Regions from separate parts of the Streptomyces sp. NPDC104226 genome, predicted to be linked through region 2. Evidence: riboswitches for the same ligand, from Rfam matches in the RefSeq annotation. Region 2 holds a riboswitch; the other holds the start of a gene.

Region 1 (10,977 bases), on a different contig from region 2:
GCTGGCGGCCGGCATGGCCAGCATCTGCTCGAAGTCGCCGTTGGGCGCGGGGAGCTTGAAGATGATGGTCTTCGCGTCCGGGGTCTCGATCGCCTTGAGGCCGAGCTTGTCCGGGCTGGTGTCCTTGTACGGACCCGGGTACTCGGTCTTCGGGTCGAGGACCTGCATCAGGTAGACCGGGCCGCCGGAGATGACGTCCTGGGCCCAGGTGCGCTCGATGCCGTACTTCACGTCCTGGGCGGTGACGGGGGTGCCGTCCTCCCAGGTCACGTTGTCCTTGAGGGTGTACTTGTAGGTCTTGCCGCCGTCGCTGATCTCCGCGTTGGCGGTGGCCAGGTCGGGGACGAGCTCGGTGCTCTTGGTGCCCGGCTCCGCCTTGAAGCTGACGAGCTGGCGGGCGTAGTAGCGGGAGAAGTCCCACATGAAGCCGTAGTAGCCGCGCTGCGGGTCCCACGAGTCGGCTTCCTGGGTACCGACGAACTTCAGCTCGCCGCCCGTCTTGGTGGAAGCGTTGGCGACCTTGCCGATGGCGGCGTTGAAGCCGCCCGCCGCGGCCGGCTTGTCCCCGTCCTTGGACTTGCCGTCGTCTCCGCCACAGGCGGTCGCGGACAGCATCGTCGCGAGCACGACGGCCGTGCCGGCGACGAGCCTGCGCTTGGACATGCGATGGGTAGTCACGATGCTCGCAACCCTCCGTTGTGATTCCGGCACGAAGCCGGGTTCCGGTGTGCCCTGCGGTTCTGGCCTACGGGTGCCCTGCGGGATGACCTGCGGGGACGGCTAACGGGAGCCCTTCGGGTCGAGGGCGTCGCGGACGCCGTCGCCGAAGAGGTTGAAGGCCAGCACGGTGATGAAGATCGCCATGCCGGGGAAGATCATGAAGAGCGGATCGTCCTCATAGGTCCGCACGGCCGTCGAGAGGGTCTCGCCCCAGGACGGCGTGGGCGGCTTGACGCCGACGCCCAGGAAGCTGAGCGCGGCCTCGGTCAGCACGTTGGTGGGGATCATCAGCGTGGCGTAGACGGTGATGGGCGCGACCAGGTTCGGCAGCAGCTCGCGGAAGAGGATGTACATCCGGCCCGCGCCCAGGCTCCGCGCGGCTTCGACGTACTCCCGTTCGCGCAGCGACAGGGTCTGTCCGCGGACGATGCGGCCGATGTAGGGCCATCCGAAGAAGCCGATCACCAGGACCAGTACGGCGATCCGCAGGCCCGACCCCTCGAAGCCCCAGAGCTTGGCGGGGACGACCGAGACCAGCGCGATGATGAAGAGCAGCTGCGGGAAGGCCAGCAGCAGGTCCATGACCCGGCTGATGGCCGCGTCGACCCAGCCGCCGAAGTAGCCGGCGACGATGCCGAAGAAGGTGCCCAGCGAGACCGCCACGAAGGCGGAGAGGAAGGCGACCAGCAGGGAGATGCGGGCGCCGTAGACGATGCGGCTGAACACGTCGCGGCCGTTGACCGGCTCGACGCCCAGCAGGAAGTCGCTGCTGATGCCGCCGTAGTCGCCGGCGGGCAGGCCCAGCAACGGGTCCAGCAGGTCTTCGTGCAGCTCCTCCGGGGGGTGGCCGAACGCGCTGACGATCAGCGGCGCGAACAGTGCGACGAGGATCAGCAGGAGCACGACGAAACCGCCGGCCAGCGCGACCTTGTCGCGCTTGAGCCGCATCCAGGCGATGCGGCCGGGCGAGCGGCCTTCGATGGCCTTGGCGGGGACGTCGGCTACGGACACGGGTGCGGGTGTCTCCGCGCTCATGTCGTGCAGTGGTGCCGTCATCGTGGTGGGGACCCCTCTCGGCCGACGGGTGGGCCGGCCCATGCCCGCCGCTGTGGCGGCGTTGGTGCGGAGTGGCGCTCGGAGTGCGAGGTACTGATGCGTTGCTGAGGAGCGGGTCGTGCCGGTGGTGCGCGTGGTGCTGTGCGAAACGACAGGCGAAGTTCCCGTGACGGGATCGTCGTTGGAGGACTCACCCGCTCTTGGGTGGGGAGTCTTCATCGGGCGCTCGATCACCCGCCAGACCCGCAGGTGAATGGATGCGCAACCGTGATCTGAGGGTCGAGTTCCCGTTATCCGGACTTCGCTGTCATCTCAGCGGAGCAAGACATCCTGTTCGGTACGGAATCGGACATGGCGCCCAACTCGGCGTACTAGCGCGCCTATTGGGCGCACATCAGCGTCGAAATCCGGACAACGCAAAGGCCGCACGGAACGACTGTTCCGTGCGGCCTCGGGTGGCTGGATACCGATGTCTCAGTAGGCGGGCGCCTGTCCCTCTCGGTCGTAGAAGGGCCTGGTTTGCGCCCGCAGCCACATCGCCACCGGATCGTGTTCGTCCGCGAGCGCGACCGTGCACACGGGCACCCCCTCGGGGACCGCGCCGACCGACTGGCGCATCATCTCGCGCACGGATTCCAGCGCGTGCGCGGAGGCGTCGTACAGGTCGAGCCCGACGGCGAGGTACGGGGACCCCAGCGCGGGCTGCACCCAGGCGCGGCGCAGCGAGCGGACCGCGGGCGTGCGGTGCGCGTGCTGCGTGAGCAGCCCGTAGAACTGCGGCAGCTCGATGGCGGGCTCGGACAGCCGCAGCGGGCCGGCCGGCATCCGGTCCAGCCCGGTGGCGATCCGGCGCAGGTCGGCCCAGGGGAGGCCGACGCCGCCGCCCTGGGCGTGCGGATTGAGCCACAGCCCCCAGCGGTCGGGGTAGAGGGCGCGGGCGATGTCCCGGCCGGTGACCACCTCGTACCCGCGGTTCCAGCCGCTGGCGGCCAGCTCCTGCGGGGAGGTCACGCAGGGCGCGTACCCGAGGCCGTCGACCTCCATGCCGCCGTACTGGGCCTCGGGAGAGCCGGGCTGCCCCTGCCAGAGGAGCATCCACAGCCGTCCCTCGGCCAGGGCGTGCAGGAGAGACTCGTAGCTCTCGTAGCGCCCCGGAGTCACCTGGCGCAGCATGTGCTCGACCTGCCCGACCGCGGCCGTGCCTGACGCACTCACCCGGGTACCCCTCTTCGTCTGTTCGTCCGCCCGTCGTCCACGCGTGTCGGCGACCAGCTTAAGCGTCACTACGGCAGGTAGAAGGGGCGTACGCGCTCACGTATGTAGTCGACGACCGGGTCCTCGGCGGCGTCGAGCAGGATCAACTGCACCGGCCAGGGCGGTGGTACGCGGGTCAGGGCCCGGCCCAGCGCGTCCATCGGGGCGTTTCGCATGCCGGGCTCCCATCCCAGCAGGTGGACTCCGACGTACAGCTCCGGCGGGCCGCCCTCGACGCTGGCGAGGCAGCGGTGCGCGGCCGCGACCACTCCGGTGGCGCGGAACTCCTCCGCGGCGGCGGCCAGGAACTCGACCGGATCCTCCTGCCAGTCGGGCTCGTAGAGCCGGACCCGGCCGCCGGTGGCGGGGCCGTCGAGCGGGGTGCGGCCGGTGCGGCAGAGCTCCGCGACGGCCGGCGGGGGCAGGGGCACGCCGACGGACCCCTCGGGGTTGACCGCGATGCCGAGCTGCGGGGGCAGGCCGCGGGCGAAGTCCACGGCGGGGGCGACGGCGAAGTCCATGGCGGGTCCGGCGCAGGCGCGGAACTGCTCCTCGGAGCTGTAGACGGGCACGTAGGCGGCGCCGCCGATGTCCATGGTGGGCAGGCTCAGGCTGTTCACCCCGCCGGGCAGCGGGATCCACAGCCGGCTCCGCCCGAGGACCTCGAGGATCCGCCCCCCGGCGTCCGCCTGTCCGAGCGCCGCCCCGAGCACCTGCTCCAGCTCGTTACCCGGCCACATGTACGTCTCCGCTCGCTTGCCCTTGGTCTCGACCCGAGATTAACGGGCGCCTGCGGCACCCCGGCCGGGGGCCGCCCCGCAGCCCGCCCGCCCGCTGCCCGCGCCCCGCTAGCGGAAGCCGATCGACGTCAGCCGGGACGCCGCCGGGCGGTCCAGCAGGGTCACCGAGGCGCAGCCGGCCGGCGGGCGGCCCGCCTCGGCCTCGCGCAGCAGCCGGGCCACCGCGCCGCGGTGCCGGGCGAAGGCGTACGCCGAGACGCCCCGGCCCCGTGCCGCCTGCCCGGCCCGGGCCTCCTCGGGCGTGGTGTCCAGCAGCACGAGGTGCAGCGCGCGGCCGCGCCGCCGGGCCGCCGAGGCCAGCAGCCCCCGTACCCAGCTCTGCGTACCGCAGTCGTGGACGACGGCCGGGGCCCCGGAGCGCAGGACCCGCCACAGGCCCCAGTAGTGCGCGATCCGGACCGCGGGCCGGTACACCGCGTAGGGCAGGGCGGCCGGCATCCGGCGCTCCCACCGCTCGCGGGCGTCCTGGGAGTCGATGCCGCCGCCCTCCGCGGCCCGCTTGATCAGGGTGCTCTTGCCGCCGCCGGGCAGTCCGGAGACCACCACGACGTCCCCGGCGGCGAAGCGGAGCGCCCGCGGGCCCTCGGCTCCGCGCAGGTCTCGTACGGCTGCGTGCTCCCCCGCCGCCCCGGCCGCCGCCGGCTCCCGTACGACGGCGCGCTGCGTCGGCACCCCGGTCACCGGGTCCTCGACGGTGCCCGCGGTCGTCGTCGCCAGTACTCCGAATCTCCGCACAGTGATCGCCTCCCCCGATACGGGTCGGTGGACCCGTTCCCCCTGAGTGTAAAGAGACGGTAATCCGGCGGCGCCGGTTCCGCTCCGGGTCCGATCCGCTTGCGGACCCCCTCCCCCATTCGGCCGCACGTCGTGCAATGATGTGCGCCATCTGGACACCTAACTGCATACCGGCCGCTTGAATCCGCGCGGGAGAGTCCCGGCACGCCGCGAGGCGGTGCCCGGGCGCCGAAGGAGCAAGTACCTCCCTTGAATCTCTCAGGCCCCGTACCGCGTGGATGAGGCAGATCTGAAAAGCGAGCCGCGCCACCGCCCGTGAGGGCTCCGGCGACGGTTCCACCCAAGGTGCAAGTCGATGGCCTCCCCTGGAAGCGGGGAACTCTCGGCGAACCTCTCAGGTTCCGATGACAGATGGGGAGGAACTCCTCCTCGTCATGTCATGCCCTGGGACCCGGGAGCCACACCCATGAGCACTGCCCCCCGCCTGACCGCCCTCGATGCGCTGCACCGTTCCCTCGGTGCGACCATGACCGATTTCGCGGGCTGGGACATGCCCCTGCGGTACGCGAGCGAGCGCGACGAGCACAACGCCGTCCGCACCAGGGCCGGTCTCTTCGACCTCTCCCACATGGGCGAGATCACCCTGACCGGCCCGGAGGCCGTCAAGGTCCTGGACTACGCGCTGGTCGGCAACATCTCCACCGTCGGCGTCGGCCGTGCCCGCTACACGCACATCTGCCAGGAGGACGGCGGGATCATCGACGACCTGATCGTCTACCGCCTGGGCGAGACCGAGTTCATGGTCGTCGCGAACGCCTCCAACGCCCAGGTCGTCCTGGACGCGCTCACCGAGCGCGCCGCCGGCTTCGACGCCGAGGTCCGCGACGACCGCGACGCGTACGCGCTGCTCGCGGTGCAGGGTCCGGAGTCCCCCGGCATCCTCGCCTCCCTCACGGACGCCGACCTGGACGGGCTGAAGTACTACGCCGGCCTGCCCGGCACGGTCGCCGGGGTGCCCGCGCTGATCGCGCGTACCGGCTACACCGGCGAGGACGGCTTCGAGCTGTTCGTCGCCCCCGAGCACGCCGTCCAGCTGTGGGAGGCCCTGACCAAGGCGGGCGAGGGCGTCGGCCTGGTCCCGGCCGGCCTGTCCTGCCGCGACACCCTGCGCCTGGAAGCGGGCATGCCGCTGTACGGGCACGAGCTGACCACCTCCCTCACCCCGTTCGACGCGGGTCTGGGCCGGGTCGTCAAGTTCGAGAAGGAGGGCGACTTCGTCGGTCGCGCCGCCCTGGAGGCCGCCGCCGAGCGCGCCGCCACGAACCCGCCGCGCAAGCTGGTCGGCCTGATCGCCGAGGGCCGCCGCGTCCCGCGCGCCGGCTTCGCCGTGACCTTCGACGGCCAGGTCGTCGGCGAGGTCACCTCGGGCGCCCCGTCCCCGACGCTGGGCAAGCCGATCGCGATGGCCTATGTCGACGCGGCGCACGCCGCGCCCGGCACCTCCGGCGTCGGCGTGGACATTCGCGGTACGCATGAGGCGTACGAGGTCGTGGCCCTGCCGTTCTACAAGCGGCAGAAGTAGCCCCGTACAGCCGCGTACCGCACCGCCCCGGTGACCGGCGCGCTTCGGCGCCGGTCCTGCCGGACCACCGTTCGTATCCACTCCCCCGCATCCAGGAGAATCAGGTCATGAGCAACCCCCAGCAGCTGCGTTTCAGCAAGGAGCACGAGTGGCTGTCGGGCGCCGTCGACGGCGTCTCGACGGTCGGCATCACGGAGTTCGCGGCCAACGCGCTCGGTGACGTCGTCTACGCCCAGCTTCCCGAGGTGGGCGACACGGTGACCGCGGGCGAGACCTGCGGCGAGCTGGAGTCGACCAAGTCGGTCAGCGACCTGTACTCCCCCGTCACCGGCGAGATCGTCGAGTCCAACCAGGACGTCATCGACGACCCGTCGCTGGTGAACTCGGCTCCGTTCGAGGGTGGCTGGCTCTTCAAGGTGCGCGTCACGGAGGAGCCGGCCGACCTGCTCTCCGAGGACGAGTACGCCAAGCTCACCGCCGGCAACTGACCCAGGGAACCCTGATGTCTGTACTGAACACGCCCCTCCACGAGCTCGACCCGGACGTCGCCGCCGCCGTCGACGCCGAACTCGTGCGCCAGCAGTCCACCCTGGAAATGATCGCGTCGGAGAACTTCGCTCCGGTCGCCGTCATGGAGGCCCAGGGCTCGGTCCTGACCAACAAGTACGCCGAGGGCTACCCCGGCCGCCGCTACTACGGCGGCTGTGAGCACGTCGACGTGGTCGAGCAGATCGCGATCGACCGGATCAAGGCGCTCTTCGGCGCCGAGGCCGCGAACGTGCAGCCCCACTCGGGCGCACAGGCCAACGCGGCCGCGATGTTCGCGCTGATCAAGCCGGGCGACACGATCATGGGCCTGAACCTGGCCCACGGCGGTCACCTGACCCACGGCATGAAGATCAACTTCTCCGGCAAGCTCTACAACGTGGTCCCGTACCACGTCGACGAGACCGGCGAGGTCGACATGGCCGAGGTCGAGCGCCTCGCCAAGGAGACCAAGCCGCAGCTGATCGTCGCGGGCTGGTCCGCCTACCCGCGCCAGCTGGACTTCGCCGCCTTCCGCCGCATCGCGGACGAGGTCGGCGCGTTCCTGATGGTCGACATGGCGCACTTCGCCGGCCTGGTCGCCGCGGGTCTGCACCCGAACCCGGTCCCGCACGCCCACGTCGTCACCACCACCACGCACAAGACCCTCGGCGGTCCGCGCGGCGGTGTCATCCTGTCGACGCAGGAACTGGCCAAGAAGATCAACTCCGCGGTCTTCCCGGGTCAGCAGGGCGGCCCGCTGGAGCACGTGATCGCGGCCAAGGCGGTCTCCTTCAAGGTCGCGGCCTCGCCCGAGTTCAAGGAGCGCCAGGAGCGCACCCTGGAAGGTGCGAAGATCCTCGCCGCCCGCCTGGTCCAGGAAGACGTCAAGGCCGTGGGCGTGGACGTCCTCACCGGCGGCACCGACGTGCACCTGGTCCTGGTCGACCTGCGCAACTCCGAGCTGGACGGCCAGCAGGCCGAGGACCGCCTCCACGAGGTCGGCATCACGGTCAACCGCAACGCCATCCCGAACGACCCGCGGCCGCCGATGGTCACCTCGGGTCTGCGGATCGGTACGCCGGCGCTGGCCACCCGCGGTTTCGACGCCGAAGCCTTCACCGAGGTCGCCGAGATCATCGCGCAGGCGCTGAAGCCCGCCTACGACGCTGAGGACCTGAAGGCGCGCGTCTCCGCGCTCGCCGCGAAGTTCCCGCTGTACCCGTCGCTCTAAGCAGCGGCTTGAGGGGGCCCGGTCTTGTTGTGCACAGGGCCGGGCCCCTTTCATGACCAAAGCCCCAGGCGGATGCGACCTATTGCCGCTGAATCTTCCAATAAATGGCAAATAGGCTCCGGATAAAGGATCGACGCAGCCCCCTGGCAGGACGGACAGCACACCTCATGGACATGAGCGCAGCGAACAAGAAGGGACTCAGTCTCTTCGCCCTGATCATGATCGGGCTCGGCTCGATCTTCGGATCGGGCTGGCTCTTCGGGGCAGGCCAGGCGGCCGCCGTCGCAGGGCCCGCGGCGATCATCGCCTGGGTCATCGGTGCCGTCTTCATCGGCATGATCGCCATGTCCTACGCGGAGGTGGGCGCCGCCTACCCGCTGCCCGGCTCGATGGCCCGCTTCGGCACCATCTCGCACGGGCCGGTGCTGGGCTTCATCACCGGCTGGGCGGTCTGGATCGCCATCGCGGCCCTGATCCCGATCGAGTCCATCGCCGGCACGCAGTACATGTCCTCCTGGAACTTCGGCTGGGCCAAGGGCCTGGTCGAGAACGGCGGCCTGACGACCTCCGGCATGGCGATGGCGCTGTTCCTGACGGTGGCGCTGTGGCTGGCCTGCTACTGGTCGGTCGCGCTGCTCGCCAAGGCGAACAACCTCCTCACCCTGGTCAAGTTCGCCATCCCGGTGCTCGCCGTGATCGCCCTGATCGCCTCCGGCTTCCACACCGGCAACTTCACCGACCACGGCGGCTTCGCGCCCAACGGCTGGTCGGCGGTCATGACCGCCGTCACCACCTCGGGCGTGGTCTTCGCCTTCAACGGCTTCCAGGCCGTCGTCAACCTCGGCGGCGCCGCCAAGAACCCCGGCCGTGCCATTCCGCTGGCCCTGGTCGGTGCGCTCTCCCTCGGCCTGGTCATCTACCTGGCCCTGCAGATCGCCTTCATCGGCGGAGTCCCGCCGGAGAAGCTGGCCGAGGCCGGCGGCTGGAGCGGCATCAACTTCGCCTCGCCGTTCGCCGACCTCGCCAAGATGCTGATGCTGCACTGGGTCGTCACGATGCTCCAGTTCGGTGCCTTCATCTCCCCGTCCGGCGCCAACATCGGCAACGTCGCCTCGGCCTCGTACATGGCGCAGAACCTGGCGGACACGGGCTTCTTCCCGAAGAAGATCCGCGAGGTCCACCCGAAGTACGGCACCGCCCGTCCCGCGATGTGGCTGAACCTCGGCTTCTCGATCCTGCTGCTGGTCACCGTCGGCCACAGCTGGGAGGCCCTGGCCAGCGTGGTCTCCGCCGCGATGGTGGTCTCGTACCTCATCGGCCCGATCGCGGTCGGCGTCTTCCGCAAGACCAAGCCCGAGCTGCCGCGCCCCTTCCGCCTGCCGGCCGCCAAGGTCCTCTGCCCGATCACCTTCGCCTTCGCCGCCTGCGCCCTGTACTGGTCCAAGTGGCCGGACACCGGCAAGGTGGTGCTGCTCACCCTGGTCGCCGCCCCGATCGCGGCCGTCGTGCTCAAGCGCAAGGGTGAGAAGAACCTGGCCAAGCAGTTCGCCCCGGCCTGGTGGATGATCGCCTTCCTGCTGTGGCTCGGCACCCTGTCGGCGCTCGGCAGCAAGGAATTCGGCGGCCACGGGGTCATCCCGGGCGGCGTGGACATCGCCCTCGTGGGCCTCTCGGCCCTGGGCTTCTACTTCTGGGCCGTACGGTCCGGGGTCAAGGCCCACTACGCGGGCCTGCCGGGCCCGGACCCGGTCCTGGACGCCCCCGCGGCCGACCCCGCCACCGCCGAGCACTCGGACGCACCGGAGCGCGAACTGAGCCACGCCTGAGCGTCCCCCTCCCGACCCGTCCGGCGACCGAGCCGTTCACCTCACCGCGTTAAGCTCGGTTGCCGGACAAAATCCGCAGATCACCCCGATCAACCCCTCCTGCCCACGCTTCCCACCCACGAGCAGACATAGGAGTCCGCAACCGTGGCCATCTCCGTCTTCGATCTCTTCTCGATCGGCATCGGTCCCTCCTCCTCCCACACCGTCGGACCGATGCGCGCCGCGCGCATGTTCGTGACCCGGCTCAAGAAGGACGGCGTCCTCGCCCAGACCGCCTCGGTCCGCGCCGAGCTCTTCGGCTCCCTCGGGGCCACCGGGCACGGCCACGGCACCCCCAAGGCGGTGCTGCTGGGCCTGGAGGGCCACTCTCCCCGCACCGTGAACGTGGAGACCGCCGACGACGAGGTCGAGCGCATCCGCCAGAGCGGCCGGCTGCGCCTGCTCGGCACGGAAATAGGCGATGGCCACGAGATCGACTTCGACGAGCCGAACCAGCTGATCCTGCACCGCCGGCGCTCGCTCCCGTACCACGCGAACGGCATGACCCTCTTCGCGTACGACGAGGCCGGCACCCCGCTGCTGGAGAAGACCTACTACTCGGTCGGCGGCGGGTTCGTCGTGGACGAGGACGCGGTCGGCGAGGACCGGATCAAGCTCGACGACACCGTGCTGAAGTACCCCTTCCGCAGCGGTGACGAGATGCTCCGTCTCGCGAACGAGACCGGCCTGTCGATCTCCTCGATGATGCTGGAGAACGAGAAGGCCTGGCGCACCGAGGAGGAGATCCGCGAGGGTCTGCTGGAGATCTGGCGCGTCATGCAGGCCTGCGTCGCGCGCGGCATGTCCCGCGAGGGCATCCTCCCCGGCGGCCTGCGGGTCAAGCGCCGGGCCGCGGCCACCGCGCGCCAGCTGCGCACCGAGGGCGACCCGATGCTGCACCGCAGCGAGTGGGCGACCATCTACGCGATGGCGGTCAACGAGGAGAACGCGGCCGGCGGCCGGGTCGTCACCGCCCCGACCAACGGCGCGGCGGGCGTCCTCCCGGCGGTCCTGCACTACTACATGAACTTCGTCCCCGGCGCCGACGAGGACGGCGTGGTCCGCTTCCTCCTCGCCGCGGGTGCGATCGGCATGCTCTTCAAGGAGAACGCCTCGATCTCCGGCGCCGAGGTCGGCTGCCAGGGCGAGGTCGGCTCCGCCTGCTCGATGGCGGCCGGCGCGCTGGCCGAGGTGCTGGGCGGCACC
Region 2 (10,977 bases):
GGTGGACACCACCGACGGGGTGCGGGTCGTGGAGGCCGACGGGCGATGGGCGCTGGTGCTGCCGGATCCGGCGGAGGCGGTCACCCACCTGTGGGCCGAAGGTCCCGACGACGCGTCCGCGCAGGCGCTGCTGGACGGCTGGGCCGCGGTGGTGGACGGCGCCGGGCACTGAGCGGCCCGTACAGGACGTAGGTCCGTACGGCAGGACGTAGGCCCGTACGGGACGTCGTAGGGCCGGAAGTCCGGTGGACCGGGCGGGGTGCAGACCCCGGCCGGTCCGCCGGACGTCCGCATTCGGTGGGAGCGGCGCCGACATGCGACGATGTGCGGCATGTCGCAGCCGCCCCACAACCGCAGTTCGGCACCTCCCGCGCGGCCGGACGCCTCCATGTCGCTGCTGACGCACGTGATGGACCACTCCCTCGACGAGGGCTACGCGGAGGCTTCGGCCCGTCGCGAGGCCGAGGGCACCTCCGGCCTGCCGCGGACCCTCAAGGCCAAACTGGGTCTCGCCGCCGGACTCGTGCTCGCCGCCAGTGTCGTCACCCTGGGCGCCGCCCAGGCGCGGGCCACCGCGCCGGTGCTGGCCAAGGAGCGTCAGGAACTGATCGACCGGGTCGACCGGGCCGACGCGCGCGCGGACGGTCTGGAGCGGCAGATCGAAGGGCTCCGGGACACCGTCGCCGCCCGGCAGCGCGAGGCGCTCAAGCAGCACGGCGGCGAACAGGGCCAGCTCGTGGCGCTGCTGTCCGGAGCCACCGAGGTGCAGGGGCCCGGGATCAAGCTGACGGTGGACGACGCGAAGGGCTCGACGTCCGGGAACGGCACCAAGCCGCGCGAGAGCGCCGGATTCTCGGACACCGGTCGGCTCCGCGACCGCGATATGCAGAAGATCGTCAACGGGCTGTGGCAGTCGGGGGCGGAAGCGATCTCGATCAACGGGCAGCGGCTGACGTCGCTCTCGGCGATCCGGGCCGCGGGTGACGCGATACTGGTCGACAACAGGCCGCTGGTGCCGCCGTACGAAGTACTGGCGATCGGCGACAAGAAGCGCCTCGGGACCGCCTTCCAGGACTCCGCGGACGGCCAGTACCTGCACGTGCTGCAGGAGAACTACGGCATCCGCTACTCCTTGTCGTCCGAGGCGGAGATGCGCCTTCCGGCCGCGTCGAGCCTGACCGTACGTACGGCTACAGCAGCAGAGCAGCAGAAGGGTGCATCGTGATCGCGGTACTGGGCCTCGTGGTCGGAGTGGTGGTCGGACTTCTCGTCCGGCCCGAAGTGCCGGCCGTGGTGGAGCCTTATCTGCCGATCGCCGTGGTCGCGGCGCTGGACGCGGTGTTCGGGGGCCTGCGCGCGATGCTGGACGGCATCTTCGTGGACAAGGTCTTCGTGGTGTCGTTCCTGTCGAACGTGGTCGTGGCGGCGCTGATCGTCTTCCTCGGCGACAAGCTGGGGGTCGGCTCGCAGCTGTCCACGGGTGTGGTCGTCGTCCTCGGCATCCGCATCTTCTCCAACGCCGCGGCCATCCGTCGGCACGTGTTCCGGGCGTGAGGCCGATGAGTACGAACGACACCCCGCCCGAGGAGCCCGGGGCCGCGGCACAGCGGCCGAAGGCGCAGCCTCCGCTGGAGCTGTCGGCCGGGCCCGTGCGCCACGAGCCCGGACCGGCGGACGAGGAGCGGGGACCGGAGCAGACAGCCCCCGAGCAGACCGGGCGGCAGCGGCTGGCGGCCGGTCTGTGGCCGCCGCGGGTGAGCCGTGCCCAACTGATCGTCGCGGTGCTGCTGTTCGTCCTGGGGCTCGGCCTGGCCATCCAGGTGCGGTCGAACAGCGACTCCAGCGCGCTGCGGGGCGCCCGCCAGGAGGACCTCGTACGGATCCTCGACGAGCTCGACGGGCGGACCAAGCGGCTGGAGGACGAGAAGCAGAAGCTCGACGACCAGCGCCGGGAGCTGGAGAGCAGCTCCAACCAGGCCGAGGAGGCCCGGAAGCAGACCGTGGAGAAGGAGCGCCAACTCGGGATCCTGGCCGGTACGGTGGCGGCGCAAGGGCCGGGCATCGTGCTGAAGATCACGGACCCCAAGGCCCAGGTGCAGTCGGACAAGCTGCTGGACACCCTCCAGGAGCTGCGGGCGGCCGGGGCCGAGGCGATCCAGATCAACGGGGTGCGGATCGTGGCGGACTCGTACTTCTCGGACGAGGAGGACGGGGTTGCCATCGACGGTAAGAAGATCACACAGCCCTACGAGTTCAAGGTGATCGGCAAGCCGCAGGATCTGGAGCCGGCGCTCAACATTCCCGGTGGCGTCGTCCAGTCGCTGGAGAAGGAGCAGGCCGTCGTCAGCGTCACACGTCCGGCGAAGATCGTTGTGGATGCCTTGCGGGCTGCGAAGCAGCCTGACTACGCTCGGTCGTCATCGTCGTGATGCGGGAGGCGCGGGAGACGGGCTCACGCGGGCGAATGCCTGCGGGGGGTCGACGCACCGAAGTCGCGGTGTGTGGTGGAAACTGTCTGATGGTTACGGACGTTGTAAGTATGTCCGGGTCGGCAGGTGTTGCATTCGGAGTTCGTCCTGCCCCACGGGCGGGTCTGTTTCGGTCAAGGGGAATCGCCCGTGAAGTTGTTTGAGAAGTTGTTCGGCAAGAAGAACCGCGAGGAAAGCGGTGCGGCCAGGCACCGCGCGGGGCATGGGGACGTGGAAGGGCAGGGCGACCGGCCGCTCTTCCGCGACGAGGTCGCCGGGGCGGGTGACATTTCGGGCGCGCACGGCGCGTCGGCTGTTGACCCTGCCGGTACCGGACGCATAGGTTTCGGTGAACCATCAACCTCAAGTACGGGTGGAGGGTTTGCACCCGACCCGTATGCCACCAATGCCTCCGCGGGGCAGCCGCGGCGCGAGGAGCCGTCCATGTCGGCCGAGCAGATTTGCAGCAGGTGCGGGCACCGCAGCGATGCGGCGAGCCGGTTCTGCTCCAACTGCGGGGCGCCGCTGCGGGCGGGTCTGACGCCGGAGCGTGCCTCGGAGACCACGTCCACCATCTCGATCTCGGGCCTGGAGGCCTACGAGGCCGAGGTGTCGGGACAGACGCACGTGTCGTCCTCGCTGTCCCCCGAGGCCCAGGCCGCGGTGGAAGCGCTGCCCCCGGGTTCCGCCCTGCTGATCGTGCGGCGCGGCCCGAACTCCGGCAGCCGGTTCCTCCTGGACGGCGAGCTGACGACGGCCGGCCGGCACCCGCAGAGCGACATCTTCCTGGACGACGTCACCGTCTCCCGGCGCCATGTCGAGTTCCGCAGGAGCCACGACGGTTTCACCGTCTCCGACGTCGGCAGCCTCAACGGCACGTACGTGAACCGTGAACCGATCGACTCCGTCGCCCTGCACAACGGCGACGAGGTGCAGATCGGCAAGTACCGGCTGGTCTTCTACGCGAGCCTGCGGGGGCACTGACCCTTCAAGGGAAGGTCCCATGCTGCGTATCCCGGCAGGCGGTGCCGCCAAGAGCGGCACCGCCACCGCCGCCTCCTCGGGCGTGCGGCTGGTGAGCATCGGCACGGTGCTCACGATGCTGCGTGACGAGTTCCCCGAAGTCACGATCTCGAAGATCCGTTTCCTGGAAGCGGAAGGGCTCGTCGAGCCCCGGCGCACACCTTCCGGATATCGCAAGTTCAGCACCGACGACGTGGAGCGCCTCGCCCACGTCCTCCGGCTCCAGCGCGACCACTACCTCCCGTTGAAGGTCATCCGCGAGCAGCTCGACGCGCTCGCGCGGGGGGAGCAGATCCGCATCCCGGCGCCCACGGCGCACGGGGACGCCGTCGACCCCACGAGCCCCGTCGCCCTCTACGGCGAGGTGGGCCGGGAACGTCCGACCGTGGCCCGGGTGGGCCGGGCCGAGCTGATGGCCGCGGCGGAGGTGGACGAGGTCCAGCTCGTGGAGTGGGAGTCGTACGGGCTCCTCGCGGAGGCGCCCGGCGGCGGTTTCGACGCCGAGGCCGTCACCGTGGCCCGTCTGGTGGCCGATCTCGGCCGATTCGGTCTGGAGCCGCGGCACCTGCGGGCGATGAAGGCCGCCGCCGACCGGGAGGCCGGTCTGGTGGAGCAGGTGGTCTCGCCGCTGCGCCGGCACCGCAATCCGCAGACCAGGGCCCATGCGGAGGCCACCATGAAGGAGATCGCGGGGCTCTCCGTACGGCTGCACGAGGCCCTCGTACAGACTGCTCTCGGGGTGCGGCTGCACTGATTCCGAGGGCGATCCCGCGGGGGTTTCGGGCCGACTTCGGCCGACTTCGGAGGAGCTTCGGGGCAGGCTTGGGGGAGCCCGACTACCCAAACCTGCCGGGCAGGTCCTAGGGTTGCTGTGTGAACGAGCTCGACGTTGTGGGTGTCCGGGTGGAAATGCCCTCGAACCAACCGATCGTGCTCCTGCGTGAAGTGGGAGGCGACCGGTACCTCCCCATCTGGATCGGACCAGGGGAGGCGACCGCCATTGCCTTCGCGCAGCAGGGCATGGCCCCTGCCCGGCCGCTGACGCACGACCTTTTCAAGGACGTGCTGGAGGCGATCGGCGAGGAGCTCACCGAGGTCCGGATCACGGATCTGCGGGAGGGCGTTTTCTACGCGGAGCTCGTCTTCGCCAGTGGAGTCGAGGTGAGCGCGCGGCCATCCGATGCCATAGCGCTCGCCCTGCGGACCGGGACGCCGATCTTCGGCAGCGACGGCGTGCTCGACGACGCCGGAATCGCGATCCCGGACGAGCAGGAGGACGAGGTGGAGAAGTTCCGCGAGTTCCTCGACCAGATCTCGCCAGAGGACTTCGGCACCGGCCCGCAGTGAGGCGCGGGTCGCGCCGTCCTCCCGGATATTTCAGCCCATTCGAGTAGCCTTTCCCCGCAACGAGGTACGGGAAACCACTCTCAGGGTGATTATCACTCGGCGTGCCGAGTGTGGCGATCGTTGACGCACCCCCGGTGACTGCCTACCTTCGAGATGGCAGGTCAAGGACGGAGGGTCGGCGTGAGAGTCACGGGCGACGGTATGACCGGGGGCATCCCCGCACGGAGTGACGGTGGGCCGTACCCGCTGCACGGTGGTGCGGTGAGCTCCGCGCGCCGTCAGCCGGAGCCCGCGCGGGTCGGTTCGGTGGGACCGGTGGGGTCGGTCGAGTCGGTGGGTGGCGAGTCCGCACCCGAGCAGGTCGGATACCGGGGGCCGACGGCGTGTGCCGCGGCCGGCATCACGTACCGGCAGCTCGACTACTGGGCCCGCACCGGGCTGGTGGAGCCCACGGTGCGCCCCGCTTACGGCTCGGGGACGCAGCGCCTCTACAGCTTCCGGGACGTGGTCGTCCTCAAGATCGTGAAGCGCTTCCTGGACACCGGGGTGGCGCTGCAGAACATCCGCACCGCCGTACAGCACCTGCGTGACCGGGGTTTCTCGGACCTGGAGCGGATGACGCTGATGAGCGACGGCGCCACCGTGTACGAGTGCACCTCGCCCGATCAGGTCGTCAGCCTGCTCCAGGGCGGCCAGGGTGTCTTCGGGATCGCCGTGGGCGTGGTCTGGCGCGATGTCGAGAACGCCCTGTCGCAGCTGCACGGGGAACGCGTGGACACGGGCGAGACGGTCGTCGGGCACAACCCGGCCGACGAGCTGGCCGCCCGGAGGAACCGGGCCGTCTGAGACCGGCCCCCTTGGCCGGTCGGCCGGTCGCTCGGGTGGCCGGCCCTCCGGGCCGGCTGCGCGGCCGCGGCGGTGGGCCGATTGTCAGTGGTGTAGGGCAGCATCGGAGCTGTGAGATCCGCGCCGACCATCCTGCACCTGGACATGGACGCCTTCTACGCCTCCGTGGAGCAGGCGTCGAAGCCGAGCCTGCGCGGCAAGGCCGTCATCGTCGGCGGGCTCGGGCCGCGCGGGGTCGTCGCCACCGCCTCCTACGAGGCCAGGCGCTTCGGAGTGCACTCGGCCATGCCGATGGCCCAGGCGCGGCGGCTCTGCCCGAACGGCGCGTGCCTGATCCCGCGCTTCAGCCTGTACCGCGAGGTCAGCGACACGGTCATGGCCTTGCTCCGGGAACTGTCCCCCCTCGTGGAGCCGCTCAGCCTGGACGAGGCCTTCGTGGACCTGGAGGCGGGGGGCGTCGCCTTCGACGCGGAGGCCGCGCGGGCCGTCGGTGAGCGGCTCAGGGCCGACATCGCCGCCGTGACGGGGCTGAGCGGGTCGGTGGGGCTCGCGGGGTCCAAGATGCTGGCCAAGGTCGCCTCCGAGGAGGCCAAGCCGGCCGGACTGCTGCTGATCGAGGTGGGCACGGAGCGGGCGCACCTCGCCCCGATGTCGGTACGGACCCTGCCCGGGGTGGGGCCGGCCACGGGGGAGCACCTGCGGCGGGCCGGAATCACGACGGTGGGGGAGCTGGCGGAGGCCGGCGAGGACGAGCTGGTCCGGATGGTGGGCCGCTCGCACGGGGTCGGGCTGTACCGGATGGCGCTGGGCGTGGACGAGCGGCCGGTGGTCGCCGAACGCGATGCGAAGTCCGTCTCCGTGGAGGACACCTTCGACGTCGACCTGCACGACCGGGTGCGGATCCGCACCGAGGTGCAGCGGCTCGCGGACCGGTGCGTGGAGCGGCTGCGGGGGTCGGGGCACTCCGGGCGGACGATCGTGCTCAAGGTCCGGCGGTACGACTTCTCCACGCTGACCCGCTCGGAGACCCTGCGGGGGCCCACGGACGACCCCGCGGTGGTCCGGGAGGCGGCGGCGCGGCTGCTGGAGGCCGTGGACACCACGGGCGGGGTGCGGCTGCTGGGGGTGGGTGTCACGGGGCTGGCGGATTACACCCAGGAGGACCTGTTCGCTTTCGCCGATGCGATGGCTGCGCGGGCCGGGGTGGGGGCGGAGTCGGACGGGGGGTCCGGGCCGGGTGCGGAGCCGGGGCCGGCTGCGGAGCCGGGGCCGGCTGCGGGTGCGGGTGCGGATCGTGGCGAGGAGGCTGCGTCGTTCGCCGGGGGCGTGGTCGAGGCTGACGGGGGTCGGGCGGGCCATGCTCCGGGTGCGGGTGCGGGTGCGGGGCATGGGCCGGGCCAGGACGAGGGCGCCGGGCAGAGGCAGGGGGCACAGCAGGGCCCGGCGCAGGCCCCTGGGCAGGCGCAGGGTGCTGCGGTAGCGATGGCTGAGTCCCCGGGCCCGGGACAGGGTTCTGCGGTAGCGCTGACCGAAGCCGCGGGCGAGGGGCACGGCGCTGGGGCGGGGCTTGTGGAGAGTGCCGGGGAGGACCGGGCCGCCCAGGAGAGGCCGGGCGCTGGGCGCCGGCTTGCGGAGAGTGCCGTGGAGGACGGGGCATCCCGTGAGGCCCAGGGCCAGGAGCCGGGCCCGGGTGCTGGGTCCGAGTGGGTGGCGCGTGCAGGGGAGGACGGGGCGTCCCGCGAGGGGTCGGGCGAGGGTGCTGGGTCCGGGGAGGTGGCGTGTGACGGGGAGGGGCGGGCATTCCGTGAGGGCCAGGAGCCGGGCCCGGGTGCTGGGTCCGGGAAGGTGGCGCGGGACGGGGAGGGGAGGGTGTCTCGCGAGGGTCTGGGCGAGGGGGCTGGGGCCGGGGCGGTGGAGAGTGCCGGGCAGGGGTCCCGTGAGGGCCACGATCAGGGGCCGGGCCTTGTTCAGGGGCGGGGGGCCGGGCGCTCGGAGGGTGGTGAGCGGTTGTGGGTGGCCGGGAGTGATGCGCGGCATGCGGTGTACGGGCCCGGATGGGTGCAGGGCAGCGGGGTCGGGCGGGTGACCGTACGGTTCGAGCAGCCCGGATCCGAGCCGGGCCGGGTGCGCACGTTCCTGGTGGACGATCCCGAGCTGGAGCCGTCCGATCCGCTGCCGCTGGTGGGGAACCGGGCCGTGGGGGTCGGGGGCGCGGCGGCCCCGTAGGAGCCTGAACGGCTGCGGACGCGGGCAGGGACGCCGTGCTTGGCCGGCACGCGCCTGTGCCCCGGAGCCGTTGTCTGGGGCTGATGCCCCGGGCCCGTTGCCCGGGCTGCCTCCGCCGTCCTCGCCCGGCCGCCTCCTGCGTACGGGATGGGCGCCATCGGCGGGGCGCGGAAGTGCTGGACCGGCCGGGGCCGGGAAGTGGAGAACCTCCCGGCTGACCGGCCGCCGCGGTCATCGGTGCCGCCGGGCACTCGTTGCCCTGCTGGCCGCAGGAGCGGGTCGGGGTCAGGGGGTGTCGGGGGACGCGTGGCCGAAGTCGTGGTGGAAGTCGGAGGGCAGGGCCAGGTCCAGGCCGTAGTGGTGGTAGAGCTGCAGCTCCTGTTCGGGGGAGAGGTGGCGGCCGACACCGAAGTCGGGGGCGTCCCTGATGAGGGAGCGTTCGAAGGGCACGCGCAGGGTGTCGCCCACCATCTCGCTGGGCTCCAGCGGGACGAAGGCGTCCCGGCTGAAGAGTCCGGTGCGTACGGCGGCCCATTCCGGGACGCCCGTGGCATCGTCGAGGTAGACCTCGTCGACGGTGCCGATCTTGGTGCCATTGCGGTCGAACGCCTTGCGGCCGATCAGGCTGCGGGGATCGATGTCGGTCTGCACGGTCCGGTCCCTCCATTGGGCGCAACTCCTCCGTAATGACTACAAAAGTGCATTTCCGGAGAGGGGGCCACTCGAGGGAGGCCCGCAGATCCTCGCTGGTAGGCTGGGTGATGGCTGTTGACCCTGTGCGGGAGAGTCCTCCGAATGAGTGAGACGGAGGCGCCGAAGGAGCAAATCCTCCCCGGAATCTCTCAGGCATACGTACCGCACGTGGTGAGGCCACTCTGGAAAGCAGGAGCGGGGTCCCGGGCGCGCAGTGCCGGTCCCTCTCCTCACCGACGGTGAAAGCCGGACCCCGTGGGCGACCCCCGCGCGGCCCGGTGAAGCTCTCAGGTTGTGATGACAGAGGGGGAGGCCGTCCGGGTGCCCGCGCCGTGGTGCCCCTCGCAGGTCGTACGACCCAGGAGGCCTCCGTACATGACCGCCAACCGCATTCCGCTCTCCCAGCTGGAGCGAGGCATCCCCTTCGAGCAGCGCCACATCGGCCCGGACGCCGAGGCGCAGGCGAAGATGCTCGCCCATGTGGGCTACGGCTCGCTGGACGAGCTCACCGCTGCCGCGGTGCCGGATGTGATCAAGACCACCGCCGCGCTGAACCTGCCCGAGGCGCGGACCGAGGCCGAGGTGCTCGCCGAGCTGCGTGAGCTCGCGGACCGCAACCAGGTGCTGTCGTCGATGATCGGTCTCGGCTACTACGGGACCTTCACGCCGCCGGTGATCCTGCGCAACGTCATGGAGAACCCGGCCTGGTACACGGCGTACACGCCCTACCAGCCGGAGATCTCCCAGGGCCGCCTCGAAGCCCTGCTGAACTTCCAGACCGTCGTCGCCGAGCTGACCGGCCTGCCGACCTCCGGTGCCTCCCTGCTCGACGAGGGCACGGCTGCCGCCGAGGCCATGACCCTGGCCCGCCGCGTGGGCAAGGCCAAGGGCAACGTCTTCCTCGTCGACGCCGACGCGCTGCCGCAGACCATCGCGGTGATCCAGACCCGCGCCGAGCCGATCGGCATCGACGTGGTCGTCGCCGACCTGTCCGGGGGGATCCCGGCCGAGATCGCCGAGCGCGGTGTCTACGGCGTGCTCCTGCAGTACCCGGGTGCCTCCGGCGCCGTGCGGGAGATCAAGCCGGTCATCGAGCAGGCGCACGCGCTCGGCGCGATCGTCGCCGTCTCCGCCGACCTCCTCGCCCTGACGCTGCTGACCTCGCCGGGCGAGCTGGGCGCGGACATCGCCGTCGGCACCACCCAGCGCTTCGGCGTCCCGATGGGCTTCGGCGGCCCGCACGCCGGCTACATGGCCGTCCAGGCCAAGCACGCCCGCTCGCTGCCCGGCCGCCTCGTCGGCGTCTCCGTGGACGCGGACGGCAACAAGGCGTACCGCCTGGCGCTGCAGACCCGTGAGCAGCACATCCGCCGTGAGAAGGCCACCAGCAACATCTGCACCGCGCAGGTGCTGCTCGCCGTCATGGCCGGCATGTACGCCGTCTACCACGGCCCCGACGGGCTGCGGACGATCGCCCGTCGGACGCACCGCTACGCCGCCCTGCTCGCGGCCGGTCTGACGGCCGGCGGGGTCGAGGTCGTGCACGGCTCGTACTTCGACACCCTCACCGTCCGGGTGCCGGGCCGGGCCGCCGAGGTCGTGGCCGCCGCCCGCGAGGGTGGCGTCAACCTCTTCCAGGTCGATGCCGACCTGGTCTCCCTGGCCTGTGACGAGACGACCCTGCGCGCCGACGTGGAGGCCGTCTGGGCGGCCTTCGGCGTCACCGCGGACATCGAGGCGCTGGACGCCGCCACCGCCGACGCGCTGCCCGAGGGGCTGCTGCGCGAGGACGCGTACCTGACCCACCCGGTGTTCCACCAGCACCGCTCCGAGACCGCGATGCTGCGCTACCTGCGCAAGCTCTCGGACAAGGACTACGCGCTGGACCGCGGCATGATCCCGCTGGGCTCCTGCACCATGAAGCTCAACGCGACCACCGAAATGGAATCGGTCACCTGGCCGGAATTCGGCCAGTTGCACCCGTTCGCCCCGGTCGGGCAGGCCGAGGGGTACCTCACGCTCATCACCGAGCTGGAGGAACGTCTCTGCGAGGTCACCGGCTACGACAAGGTCTCCATTCAGCCGAATGCCGGCTCCCAGGGTGAGCTCGCCGGCCTGCTGGCCGTCCGCGCCTACCACCGGGCGAACGGCGACGAGCAGCGCACCGTCTGCCTCATCCCGTCCTCCGCGCACGGCACCAACGCGGCGAGCGCCGTGATGGCCGGCATGAAGGTCGTCGTCGTCAAGACCGGCGACGACGGCGAGGTGGACACGGACGACCTGCGCGCCAAGATCGAGCAGTACCGCGACGAGCTCGCCGTGCTGATGATCACGTACCCCTCCACGCACGGTGTGTTCGAGGAGCACGTCGCCG

Evidence for each region. Region 2 has a riboswitch for glycine ahead of gcvP (aminomethyl-transferring glycine dehydrogenase). Riboswitches for the same ligand answer to the same signal wherever they lie in the genome.
Region 1: it holds a riboswitch for glycine, as region 2 does, so the genes downstream of both, gcvT (glycine cleavage system aminomethyltransferase GcvT) here and gcvP (aminomethyl-transferring glycine dehydrogenase) in region 2, are expected to answer to the same signal.

The regions. Positions count from the first base shown of each region.
Region 1 is NZ_JBVJMS010000012.1:234,821-245,797, reverse strand. Features, by position in the region: gene ACZ60J_RS33195 (ABC transporter substrate-binding protein) at 1-678, opposite strand, end outside; gene ACZ60J_RS33190 (ABC transporter permease) at 781-1,776, opposite strand; gene ACZ60J_RS33185 (enhanced serine sensitivity protein SseB C-terminal domain-containing protein) at 2,251-2,991, opposite strand; gene ACZ60J_RS33180 (enhanced serine sensitivity protein SseB) at 3,060-3,770, opposite strand; gene ACZ60J_RS33175 (AAA family ATPase) at 3,879-4,565, opposite strand; glycine riboswitch at 4,745-4,848, shown strand; gene gcvT (glycine cleavage system aminomethyltransferase GcvT) at 5,032-6,147, shown strand; gene gcvH (glycine cleavage system protein GcvH) at 6,255-6,635, shown strand; gene glyA (serine hydroxymethyltransferase) at 6,650-7,906, shown strand; gene ACZ60J_RS33155 (APC family permease) at 8,080-9,732, shown strand; gene ACZ60J_RS33150 (L-serine ammonia-lyase) at 9,877-10,977, shown strand, end outside.
Region 2 is NZ_JBVJMS010000014.1:236,594-247,570, reverse strand. Features, by position in the region: gene ACZ60J_RS35600 (sugar phosphate nucleotidyltransferase) at 1-172, shown strand, start outside; gene ACZ60J_RS35595 (DUF881 domain-containing protein) at 323-1,225, shown strand; gene ACZ60J_RS35590 (small basic family protein) at 1,222-1,554, shown strand; gene ACZ60J_RS35585 (DUF881 domain-containing protein) at 1,560-2,429, shown strand; gene ACZ60J_RS35580 (FHA domain-containing protein) at 2,913-3,452, shown strand; gene ftsR (transcriptional regulator FtsR) at 3,472-4,245, shown strand; gene ACZ60J_RS35570 (bifunctional nuclease family protein) at 4,365-4,838, shown strand; gene ACZ60J_RS35565 (MerR family transcriptional regulator) at 5,019-5,684, shown strand; gene ACZ60J_RS35560 (DNA polymerase IV) at 5,796-7,910, shown strand; gene ACZ60J_RS35555 (PRC-barrel domain-containing protein) at 8,196-8,561, opposite strand; glycine riboswitch at 8,680-8,778, shown strand; gene gcvP (aminomethyl-transferring glycine dehydrogenase) at 8,979-10,977, shown strand, end outside.